Regions from separate parts of the Vibrio ponticus genome, predicted to be linked through region 3. Evidence: predicted binding sites of a transcription regulator. Region 3 holds the regulator's gene; each other region holds the start of a gene.
The links. The regulator PurR, encoded in region 3, represses purine synthesis genes. The targets are predictions, from matches to a motif close to TNANGNAAACGTTTNCNTNA.
Positions count from the first base shown of each region.

Region 1: GZN30_RS17390 (formate--tetrahydrofolate ligase) is a predicted target of PurR. The motif match lies at 1,642-1,661, and genes of this name have one in related genera.
Region 2: GZN30_RS01310 (NupC/NupG family nucleoside CNT transporter) is a predicted target of PurR. The motif match lies at 1,526-1,545, and genes of this name have one in related genera.

Region 1 covers NZ_AP019658.1:668,337-672,628, reverse strand. The annotation lists gene GZN30_RS17400 (fatty acid cis/trans isomerase) at 1-1,250, shown strand, start outside; gene GZN30_RS17395 (hypothetical protein) at 1,289-1,474, shown strand; gene GZN30_RS17390 (formate--tetrahydrofolate ligase) at 1,690-3,438, shown strand; gene GZN30_RS17385 (class I SAM-dependent methyltransferase) at 3,531-4,250, opposite strand.
Region 2 covers NZ_AP019657.1:287,141-291,432, forward strand. The annotation lists gene GZN30_RS01300 (BMP family lipoprotein) at 1-399, opposite strand, end outside; gene GZN30_RS01305 (TatD family hydrolase) at 725-1,498, shown strand; gene GZN30_RS01310 (NupC/NupG family nucleoside CNT transporter) at 1,704-2,987, shown strand; gene deoC (deoxyribose-phosphate aldolase) at 3,512-4,291, shown strand.
Region 3 covers NZ_AP019657.1:695,691-699,982, reverse strand. The annotation lists gene elyC (envelope biogenesis factor ElyC) at 1-163, shown strand, start outside; gene torR (two-component system response regulator TorR) at 245-955, opposite strand; gene torD (molecular chaperone TorD) at 1,195-1,848, shown strand; gene purR (HTH-type transcriptional repressor PurR) at 2,052-3,056, shown strand; cyclic di-GMP riboswitch class I at 3,257-3,354, shown strand; gene GZN30_RS03115 (TfoX/Sxy family DNA transformation protein) at 3,466-4,056, shown strand; gene GZN30_RS03110 (TVP38/TMEM64 family protein) at 4,199-4,292, shown strand, end outside.

The DNA of each region.
Region 1 (4,292 bases), on a different replicon from region 3:
AATTTATGCTGGATAACGCTCAAAATACCATCGCGGCCTATATCAAAGGTCCGGTATGTCGAGGGCAATTGGCACTTAATGTGATTAATGACCGCTTTTGGGTATTCTTCCTTGATCCAGACAAAAGTGATATTCCTGAGGTTAACGACTTCTATCGTAGCCAAGCCGACAATTTAAAGCTGCCTGGTGAACTAGAAAGCAATACTCTACCTGTCACTAACTGGGTTAAATATTCTCGCCAGCAGGCACGCTACTTAGAAGCCAAGTCTGAGTTCATTAACGCTACATTTAAGAATGGTGAACATCTCGATACTGGTCTTATCTGGGATGGTAATGGCACTAACCCAAATGCAGCCTTAACTATCTTCCGTCACTTTGATAGTGCATCCGTGGTGCGAGGCATGGTCGGTACCCCACCTAAAACTGCGTGGATCCTTGATTATGCACTTCTTGAGCGCATCCATTATCTGTTGGTGGCTGGGTTTGATGTCTATGGTAACTTTGGTCACCAGCTGATCACTCGCATGTTTATGGACTTTTTGCGCCTTGAGGGTGAGAGTAACTTCGTTGCTCTGCTACCAAGAGATGTCCGCCATAAAGAGCAATCGAGTTGGTATCAAAACCAAAGCACTCAGTTAAGCGACTTCTTGCAACGCAATGTAAAGCCATTTGACCAGCCAACACAGGTTCCTTACACAACGGCGAATCCAAAGGCCGAGTTGTATGACATTTTGCGCGACAAATTGGAACCCGTTCTCAATAACCGCTTTGACATTGTTGATAGTGGATTTAAGCAGGAAAACGAAATGCTCTTGCGCCAAATCGCTGCAATCAAAGGAGAAGGACTTCGTCCAATTCCACAAATCATGATGCTGATGATTGAATCAGAAAATGGCAAGCAGCAGTTGTTTACTCTGCTACACAACAACGCGCATACCAACATTACAAGCCTATTCGACGAAGAGAGCAATCGTGATTACAAACATGACGATCTCACTTTGGTTCGTGGAGTGATCGGTAGTTATCCAGCCGCGTATTTATCACTCGAAGAGAATCAAATTCCACTGTTGGTCAATTTGCTAAAAAACATGCGTGGCGAAGAAGATTACGTCAAGTTGTTGGATACATTCGCGATTCGCCGTAGTAATCCAGAGTTCTGGTCTTTTAGCGATAACGTTCATCGTTGGTATCAGCAAGATCAACCTATCGAATTTGGTTTGCTTGACTACAATAGATTTGAGAATAGGTAGAAATCTTTAACCCTTCTATCCTAATTCAGGAGGTGTGTATGAACAGCAAAGAGACAATGCGAAACCTTGAGCAACAGATTTACGTTGCTTGCTCCGAAGGTGATTACGACACAGTCAACATGCTCGAGCATCAGTTAGAAATGCTACGCACTAAAGCGGAGCACCCTTTTGACGATGACCCCTACGCGCCAGAGGGAAAACTTTTCCCCGACGATGAGTGGTAAACTCGTCTTACTCGCACTGTAATGAAAAGCCCCGCCAGGGGCTTTTGTTTTACCCCTTATTCACTTTTGACTTGTATAAACACCATTTCCCGAGCATAGTAGCCATCCTTACTGGACAGTGTGCTACAAACTAATCCTTTACAAAGCACTTTTTGGCGCTATCATTCTTGCGCAAACGTTTTCGTGTCCATGTTTTTCGCATAATCGAGGGTTTTATGCTGTCGGATATAGATATTTGCCGTACTACGTCATTATCACCAATTAATGACATCGCCTTGCGCGCTGGTTTACTGCCAGACGAATTTCACAGCCAAGGTAAACACAAAGCTAAAGTTTCACTTCACTGCTTAAAACGTATTAATCAAAACCGCAGTGGTAAATTAATCGTGGTGACCGCTATCACTCCTACACCATTAGGTGAAGGTAAAACGGTGACAACCATTGGTTTAGCTCAGGGGCTTGCCAAACTCAATCACTTAGTCATGGCGTGTATCCGTCAACCATCTATGGGGCCTGTATTTGGCGTTAAAGGTGGCGCGGCAGGCGGTGGCTATTCACAAGTCGCTCCAATGGAAGAGCTTAATCTCCACCTAACCGGTGACATTCATGCTGTCACAGCCGCACACAATCTAGCCGCAGCGGCGATCGATGCCCGTATCTACCACGAGCAACGCAATGGTTATGATGACTTTGAAGCCCGTAGCGGCTTAAAGGCTCTAAAAATCGACCATAAGCGCGTGGTTTGGAAGCGTGTGATGGACCATAACGACCGCGCTTTGCGCATGGTAACAGTGGGCAAAAACGAGCTTGGCAAAGACATTAACGGTTTCGAACGCGAAGATGGCTTTGATATTTCTGCCGCTTCTGAACTTATGGCGATTCTCGCACTGTCGTCAGATCTTAAAGATCTGCGTCAACGCATTGGTCGTGTAGTGGTCGCCTATTCACTCGATGGCGAACCTGTTACTACCGAAGACTTACAAGTAGCTGGCGCCATGGCAGTAAGCATGCGTGACGCGATAGAGCCAACGCTGATGCAAACGCTGGAAGGAGTACCCACTCTTATTCACGCCGGACCTTTTGCCAATATCGCTCATGGTAACTCATCGATTATCGCGGACAATATCGCGACACATCTTGCTGACTACACCGTCACAGAAGGCGGTTTCGGCTCTGATATGGGCTTTGAGAAAGCGTGTAACATCAAAGCACAAGTTGCAGGCAAAGCGCCTGATTGTGCGGTCATCGTCGCGACACTACGCGGCTTAAAAGCCAACTCAGGTTTATATGACTTAAAGCCGGGGCAAGCGATTCCAGACTCACTGTTTGAAGATGATGCTAATGCATTGGAAGCCGGTTTTTCCAACCTGAAGTGGCATATTGAAAATGTTGCCAAGTATGGCGTGCCAGCAGTGGTTGCCATCAACCGCTTCCCACAAGATAGCGAAGCTGAATTAGCACAATTACGCACTATGATTGAGGCTTTACCGCATAATGTTGAAGTCGCATTAAGTGAAGGATTCGCAAAAGGCGGAGAAGGTACGCTCGAGCTTGCGAGCAAAGTTATTAAGCAATGCGAACAGGAAAGCAGCTTTAAGCCGCTCTACAATTTCTCACAAACTACCGAAGAGAAACTAATGGCGGTGGCAGAAGTGGGCTACGGTGCATCCAGCGTCACACTTAGTTACCAAGCAAGGCACCAGTTGGAAGAATATCAAAAGCAAGGTTTTGACAACCTTGCTGTTTGCCTAGCAAAAACACCGCTTTCGATCTCGACCGACGGCAGCGTCAAAGGTGCACCAAGCCAATTTAATGTTCCAATTCGCGAGCTCAAACTCTGCGCAGGAGCTGGCTTTATCTACGCTCTGTGTGGCAATGTAATGACCATGCCGGGTTTACCTGAGAGGCCTGCCTTCATGAACTTAGACTTAGATGATGAAGGTAATATCATTGGGCTTAGCTAATAAAAAACTTAAATTAGACATAGTCATAAACGAGAACTAATTTAAACCGCCGAGATGAAAAATCTCGGCTTTTTTACATCGAATCCAATGCCCTAGCCTATCTTCTGACACTGAATAAAAATGAAATTAGGATTCTTGGACAGATACTCAAATCGCTCTGCATCCATCTGTTTCACTTGCTCTGACACCTGTCCTTCTGAAAGCGCAGTGATAACTAAACCATGTTGAGTCAAAGCGTGAGTAATTTCTGTCAGCGAACGTCGATAAAATGTAACTTCTACAGGTTCACCAATGGTATTCCACTTTTCTTTAACTTGCTCACAGGAGAAATAGTTACCTGATGTCGAACACTCAAAATCTGCAAACGGGTGATGAGTCGAAAACACAAAGCGTCCCCCTTTTTTGAGCACGCGATACACATCTTTAAACAATGGGTTAAGATCGTCAAGATAGTGAATCATCAGGGGTGAAATCACCAAATCAAAACTGTTATCATGCTCAGCAGGCAAACCTGTTTTTAAGTCTTGCGCGTACGCGTTAACACGTTCATCGGCTCCCAACTGAGTTGCTTTGCTCTTAACGATATCCACCATTTGTGGTGAATAATCAATACACGTCACTTCTGCGGCGCCATGTTCACACAGATATTGCATATAAACGCCCGAGCCACAACCCAGATCGAGTACTTTGAGCCCAGCTAATTCAGGTAATAAGGCTTGTAAACTTGGTCGCTCTAAGTAGGCGTTATAAATATTGTCTTGAATCACTTCGTTATACTGGTTGGCGAAAGTGGAATACATTGGCGATTTCATCTTGGTGCGACTCTTGTAAAATTAAGCTGGTCGCGATTATCG
Region 2 (4,292 bases), 410 kb from region 3:
TAGGAAAGAACCTTCGTGCTCTTTAAACACGATTGATTGTACGTTTGGCTTATCAACCACAGAGTCGATGATAGTGAACTGGATGTCTGGGTATTCTGTTGCTACTTTTTCAACAGCTGAAGACATGTTGAAACCCACTGCAACGATAGGAGTAAAGCCACGGCTTGCTAGACGACGCAGTCCTTGCTCACGCTGTGCTTCGTTTTGTGGTTCAAATTCACGTACTGTGATGCCCTTATCTGCGTTAAATACTTTCACGCCGTTTTGGTAAACTGCTTCGTTGAAAGATTTATCGAATTTACCAGCTGTATCATAAACAACCGCTGGCTTGGCTGCGAAAACACTGAACGATGACATAGCAAGCGCTAGAGTAGAGAGTTTCAGAATTGGATTTTTCACTATCAGATCCTTAGTAGTGCAAATGCGATATGAAAGTAGCTGCTCTCTGTTTTCACAATATAATAACAATTATGAAATCAATGTTTCGCTACATAGAGTAAATTAGGTCAAATTGTTGTCAAAATTAACCAATTTGAGTGGTGACACTCTTGACCATTAACTAGTCATTTTATCGTTTGCTTGGTTTATTTGAAACCAGTCAAGAATATAAAAATGTGATGCATATCAATAGAAAACGTTACCGTCAGTCAGATAAAGATCATATTTGTGATGTACGCATTTGTTGGAAAAATGCAATTTTTTTGTGTCGAGGAAAAAGTTAACTATGAGCTTGTTTGATACTCACTGTCATTTGGACTTAATGGTTGAAAAAGGGATTGATCTCGATGCGGCTTTAAGTGCAGCAAAACAGGCTGGTGTTGAGCAGATATTGGTGCCAGCTGTCGATGAAAGCAATTGGGACCGCATTGCCGATTATGCCGAGCAATACACTATGGTGAATTGGGCTATCGGTATCCACCCAATGTTTGTTGCTCCAAAGAGTCTTGAGCAAATTAATCGTATGCGTATGCGCCTTGAGTCAAATGCAAGCTGTATTGCGATTGGAGAGTGTGGGCTTGATTTTTACCATGGTCGAGATAATCAGCAACTCCAAACTGAGGTGTTGGTCGAGCAGCTTAAGCTAGCACAGCAGTTTGAATTGCCAGTATTGCTGCACGTAAGAAAAGCGCACCAAGAGCTAATTAAAGTACTCAAGCAATATCCATTGCCTTGCGGGGGAGTTGTGCACGGATTTACTGGCAGCTATGAACAGGGGATGGAGTATATAAAGCTTGGTTTGTGTCTCGGGGTCGGTGGTTCAATTACTTATCAAAGAGCGAATAAAACTCGTAATGCGGTCGCTCGCTTTCCTTTGGAATGTATTGTTTTTGAGACCGACTCGCCCGATATGCCATTGAGTGGTTATCAAGGAGAAGCAAATCAACCCAAATTCGTCAAAGATGTTCTATCTTCTTTTATATTGCTGCGAAATGAGTCTGAGCAAACGATTAGCAAAATAGTGGCAAAAACGACCGAAAAAATGTTTAAATTTTGCTGATTTATTGTGTGTTTAGTGTTGTCTGGCTCATTTAAACGGTTGCGTTTTGTGATTAATATCTCAATTGTTAATGTATAGTTCGTGTTGTGTGGTAAAAAATGCGAGGTGGGTACTACTTTTACTGAGTTCGATAAGTATAATCCACCGCGCTTTTGTAGCTCCACTTTGTAACACGCCAATAAATAACATAAGGAAGTCATAAACTATGAGCCTGTTTATGAGCCTAGTCGGTATGGTAGTGCTTCTTGCTATTGCATTTGCATTCTCATCAAACCGAAAAGCTATCAACTTAAGAACTGTAGGTGGCGCATTCGCTATCCAATTTGTACTTGGTGCATTCGTTCTATACGTGCCTTGGGGTCGTGATCTACTAAACGGTTTCTCTCAAGGTGTATCAAACGTTATCAACTACGGTAACGATGGTATTTCTTTCCTATTCGGTGGTCTTGTTTCTGACAAGATGTTCGAAGTATTTGGCGGCGGCGGCTTCATCTTCGCATTCCGTGTACTTCCAACACTGATTTTCTTCTCAGCACTGATTTCAGTACTGTACTACCTAGGCGTGATGCAATGGGTTATCAAAATCCTTGGTGGTGGTCTACAGAAAGCGCTAGGTACATCTCGCGCGGAATCAATGTCTGCAGCAGCTAACATTTTCGTAGGTCAAACTGAAGCACCTCTAGTGGTTCGCCCATTTGTTCCTAAAATGACTCAATCTGAGCTGTTTGCGGTAATGTGTGGTGGTCTAGCTTCTGTTGCTGGTGGTGTACTTGCTGGCTACGCTTCAATGGGGGTTCCTCTAGAGTACCTAGTAGCGGCATCATTCATGGCAGCACCTGGTGGTCTACTATTCGCTAAGATCCTTCACCCAGAGACTGAAAAGCCTGAAGAAGATATCGCAGCGGCAATGGACGGTGGCGATGACAAACCAACTAACGTTATCGACGCAGCAGCAGGCGGCGCGGCATCAGGTCTACAACTAGCACTTAACGTAGGTGCAATGCTAATCGCATTCGTAGGTCTAATCGCTCTAGTTAACGGTATGCTAGGTGGCATCGGTGGTTGGTTCGGTATGCCGGATCTAACACTACAACTAATCCTAGGTTACCTATTCTCTCCACTAGCATTCCTAATTGGTGTGCCATGGGATGAAGCAATCGTTGCAGGTTCATTTATCGGTCAAAAACTGGTAATCAACGAATTCGTAGCTTACTTGAACTTCACACCTTACATCGGTGAGAGTGCACAAGTAGTTGCAGCAACAGGTGAGATCATGTCTGACAAGACAGTGGCAATCATCTCGTTCGCTCTATGTGGCTTTGCAAACCTATCGTCTATCGCGATTCTACTAGGCGGTCTAGGTAGCTTGGCTCCAGCTCGTCGTGGCGATATCGCACGTATGGGTATGAAAGCAGTTCTTGCTGGTACATTATCTAACTTAATGGCAGCAACAATTGCAGGCTTCTGTCTAAGCCTAGCAGCTCTATAATTCGAGCTCGTTTAATATAGACGCCACTTGAAATTATGCCCTGTAGCACTCATATGCTGCGGGGCATTTTTTGTTTTTACCTAGGGTAATTTTCTTTTTCACAAGGCTTGTGAATAAAGGCGAATACCCGGTAAAGTTTTTTGAGATACAAACCGTTTGCGCGCTATTTGCCACTACAGTTTTGTGCGGTTTCTTTATAAGGTAAGCGTCATTGATTGAATTTGGATTAAATTGCGTTCAAATTAGCAATGAATTCTCACTATCAGGTAAATGATTTACCTGACAATGCATATAGCGCGAGCCAGGTGCGAGGTTATATGCTATTAAAGACACCGCAATCATTGATTGTTGTGCCATAGGGCCAAACTGGTACTGTGCGGTGACAAGGATAGCAATTGGGGCAAATTCGCTGTTTGCCACCGAGTCTTCAAGGAACCAAGTCCGTTCATCAATAACTGTTTTCTCAGCCTATACTCAGAGTGCAGAGAATCAGTCACATTTTTGAATATTGATCGGAGATAGAAATGAGCGATTTAAAAGCAGCAGCGTTACGTGCACTTCAACTTATGGACCTAACGACGCTAAATGACGACGACACAGATGCGAAAGTTATTTCACTTTGTCACGATGCAAAAACAGCCGTAGGTAACACAGCTGCGATCTGTATCTACCCTCGCTTTATTCCTATTGCTAAGAAGACACTTCGTGAGCAAGGTACGCCAGAAGTACGTATCGCAACTGTAACTAACTTCCCTCACGGTAACGACGATATCGAAATCGCAGTAGCGGAAACGAAAGCAGCTGTAGCATACGGTGCTGATGAAGTAGACGTAGTATTCCCTTACCGCGCCCTAATCGCAGGTAACGAAGAAGTGGGCTTTGAGCTAGTTAAACAATGTAAAGCAGCATGTGGTGACAGCGTTCTACTTAAAGTAATCATCGAAACAGGTGAACTGAAAGAAGAAGCGCTAATCAAGAAAGCATCACAAATCTGTATCGAAGCAGGTGCTGACTTTATTAAAACTTCAACTGGTAAAGTGCCAGTGAACGCAACACCAGAATACGCGCGCATGATGCTAGAAGTGATTCGTGACATGAACGTAGCTGAGACTGTTGGTTTCAAACCAGCGGGTGGTGTACGTACTGCAGAAGATGCGCAAGCTTACCTAGCAATGGCTGACGAAATTCTAGGTGACAACTGGGTTGATGCTCGTCACTACCGTTTCGGTGCATCGAGCCTACTGACTAACCTTCTTAATACATTAGAAGTGACAGACGAGAAAGCGGATCCAGCCGCTTACTAAT
Region 3 (4,292 bases):
TGAAATTGATCAGTTCTGGAACAAGTACATGCCAAAAGCAATTTACTTAGAACAGACCGAGCGTTACTGGCATGAGACATTGGGTCGACTGTGGCAAGATTTACGTGACTGGGTTTCAAATACCGAAGAGTCCGTAATCGAACCATCACAAAGTAAGGTCTAATCCCTTAGCGGCTAACTTACTTAAGATAAAAAAACCGAAGCATCTGCTTCGGTTTTTTTGTTTTCAACTTCGGTTAGTCACTTAATCGCCAGCGAACATGTAACCTTCACCGTGAACCGTAACAAAAATTTGTGGGTTCTTCGGATCAAATTCCATTTTAGCGCGCATACGACGAATCAGTACATCGATGGTACGGTCGTTTGGCGCATCAACACGATGACTAATCATATTCAAAATACGTTCACGGCTTAGTACTTGGTTCGGGTACGAAGAAAGCGCTACCAACAACTCGTATTCTGCTTTAGTCAGTTTTACTGGCTCACCGTTGCGGCTTAACGCGCGACGTTGAATGTCAAACATCCATTCGCCAAAGCGAACAATATTTGCGTCATTCTTCTGATCAACCATAGTGCCCGCGTTACGTGCCGCAGAGATGCGCCACAATAGGTTTTTCACGCGCACTAACAATTCACGAAGTTCGAACGGTTTTGTCACATAATCGTCTGCGCCCATTTCTAGACCAACGATTTTATCAATGCTATCCGTGCGTCCTGTTACCAGGATAATTCCAATGTCCGATTGACTACGCAGTTCGCGAGTTAACATCAGACCGTCTTCACCAGGAAGGTTAATGTCTAACATAACTAAGTCGATCGAATGATTTTGTAGGGTGTCGCGCATCTGCTCGCCGCTTTCAGCTTCGCTGACTGTGTAACCTTCATTTTGAAAGTAGCCAACTAGCTTACTGCGAGTGACCGCATCATCTTCTACTACTAATACGTGATAGCTCATCTAAACCACTTAATTTACATTGGGAATTAATTTCAAGTGTATTCTATTCATAAATCGTAACATTTCTAGTATTTGTTATATTAAAATCTAGAAAGATGATTTTTTATTGATTCAAGACAAAACTAGCGCAGTTGTTAATCTTTTGCCATTTTTTGACTCATTTAATCACAACATGTGTTATCGCTATTCATTTTTGTTCGCTAAAATATTAATAGTACTGAAACTTGGAGCATTGCGAGATGCAAGAATTAAAAGCGTTTAATGAAAAACGTGCAGAGATTTACTGGTGGTTTTCTAGTCTGTTCGCTAAAGAGCTAACAGAAGCAGAACTTGAGCAATATCAAAGCCCTGCTATTCGAGGCTTTCTTGCCGGTCTGGGTGAAAACCCAACGCTAAAACCTGCGGTTGACCGCCTTGTTGATGCGTTAAATCGTCAGATTGACCGTGAAGATGGTCAGCTTGAACTTGCCGCTGACTTTTGCGACTTGTTCTTGAAGTCAGACAAAGAATCAGCACTGCCTTATGCGTCTATGTACGTTGGCACGACTGGTTTGCTGCATGACGAACCAGCAAACGAGATGGATGCCCTGCTGACTAAGCATGGCGTAGCCGTTAACCAAGATTTGAACGAGCCTGCTGATCACATTGCCATTGAGCTCGATTTGCTTGGTAACATGATCATTCGTTCTAACGAACTTGAACAAGAGCGTCATCTCAACGATGCACTGCTAGAGCAAGAAGCGTTTATTCGTCAGCACATTTTAAACTGGGTGCCTAAGTTTGCCGCGAAAAGCCAAACTTTAGATTCATTCGGTTTCTACTCTTCTGTGGCGTCACTGCTGGTTGCTTTCTTAGAATTGGACTGCAACTACCTAGTGGGTGAAGAGAGCTAAAACACTCATTCGTCAACAATGAATGGGTTTTTCGTTTGCTACTGGCGACGATGCGGTCTAAAATCGAAGCCGCAAACGATAAAAAAATACGAATCAAGTACAAACCGCTGTAAAAAAGCGGTTTTTGTATTTCTATTACTTTCTGCCAGTTTTATTCAAAAATGTGAATAGCCATGTGGCAGCTATAAATAGGATCATACCTTATGGCCACTATTAAAGACGTTGCTCGCCTCGCTGGCGTATCAACTACGACAGTCTCACACGTAATTAACAAAACGCGTTTTGTTGCAGAAGCGACTCAAGAACGCGTTATGGAAGCAGTAAAAGAGCTAAACTACGCACCAAGTGCGGTGGCTCGTAGCTTAAAATGTAATACCACACGTACGATTGGTATGTTGGTGACTCAATCAACGAACCTTTTCTTCTCTGAAGTCATTGATGGCGTAGAGAGCTACTGCTACCGTCAAGGTTACACGTTGATCCTTTGTAATACCGGCGGTATTTACGAGAAGCAACGTGACTACATTCGCATGCTTGCAGAAAAGCGTGTCGACGGCATTTTAGTAATGTGTTCTGACCTAACTGAAGAACTGAGCGAGATGCTAGATCGCCATAAAGACATTCCTAAAGTGGTCATGGACTGGGGTCCAGAGAGCTCTCAAACCGACAAGATTATCGATAACGCAGAAGAAGGTGGCTACCTAGCAACCAAATTCCTTATCGACCATGGTCATAAAGATATCGCTTGTTTGAGTGGTCACTTTGAAAAAGCAGTTTGCCAAGAGCGTATTCAAGGCTTTAAGCGCGCAATGGGCGAAGCGAACCTGACGGTTGATGAAGACTGGATTTTAGAAGGTAACTTCGAGTGTGACACTGCTGTGTTAGCGGCTGACAAGATTGTTGCGATGGACAAACGCCCAACGGCAATTTTCTGTTTCAACGATACGATGGCACTAGGCTTAATGAGCCGCCTACAGCAAAAAGGCATTCGTATCCCTGAAGATATGTCAGTGATTGGTTACGACAACATTGAACTAGCAGAGTACTTCTCACCACCGCTAACCACGGTTCACCAACCTAAGCGTCGTGTGGGTAAAAACGCATTTGAAATCTTACTTGAGCGCATTAAGGACAAAGAGCACGAAAAACGTGTGTTTGAAATGCACCCAGAAATCGTTGATCGCTCTACCGTTGCGAAAATCAACTAAATCAGAGTACCGAGCAATACGCTGGCAAATGTCCGAGCATAGTACTTTGAAGTAACTCGCATTTATATCAATAGCTGATGGTTAAACTGTCAGCTATTGTCTTTTCTATTCAACTTAATTCTTGCATTAGATTCACAACTATTTCATAGTAATAAGATACTTAGCTGCTAAGTAAACAATCTTTAGCAAAGCAAATTAAGTCACGCACAGGGCAAACCAGACTGAAAAGCTGGGACGCAAAGCCACCGGCCTAAACATCATTGTCATCGACAATATGTATGGTAGCGGGGTTGCCGATGGTAGAAATGCGCACGTTAACGGATTACTCTCCTATTTCCTGCACAACTGCTATTCTCTCGGACCTGATTTGGTGGCGTATTGACATACACATACACCGAGAAAGTACTGAATGGATAAACCAATTCTTAAAGACTCAATGAGGCTATTTGAGCCGCTAGGTCGTATTAAATCTCGATCTATGTTTGGTGGGTTTGGGATCTTTGCAGACGAAACAATGTTTGCACTAGTGGTACATAATAAGCTTCATATTCGCGCAGACAGTGCTCTAGCTGCACAATTTAAATTACAAGGCTTCGAACCATACGTATATCAGAAACGTGGCTTCCCGGTAGTAACCAAGTACTTCGCTCTTAGCGAAGAGTGGTACAACGACAGTGAAAAAACACTGCAGATCGGACGTGAAGCTCACACTCAAGCGCAGCAAGAGAAGTCGGTTCAAGCCGAAACCAAGCCGACTCGTATTAAAGATTTGCCAAACCTGCGCCTAGCAACAGAGCGTATGCTGAAAAAAGCAGGCATCGACAATGTCGAACAACTCGAAGAAGCAGGCTCTGTAGAAGCGTATAAGGCGATTCGAGACACTCACAGCAGCGACGTCAGTTTAGAGCTCCTCTGGTCATTAGAAGGCGCGATAAAAGGCACACATTGGTCTGTGGTTCCCCAGACTCGTCGAGAAGAACTGCTCTCTCGACTACAGTAGAGTAAAAAAGTCAGCAACTGCTGGCTTTTTTTATGAAAGTTTTTCTTTGCTTTGAGGTTCTTATTAAACAATAGGAACAAATTACCCGATAAATGAACTAAATTAACTCAAGGGCGTAGAGAAGGGTTAAAGGAGAGCAAAGATGAATAAGAAACTGATTATTGGCATTGCATTGATTGCACTGATTGCCCTATTGATCACTCAGTTTGGCGATCAGTTAACGTTAGAAAACGCGA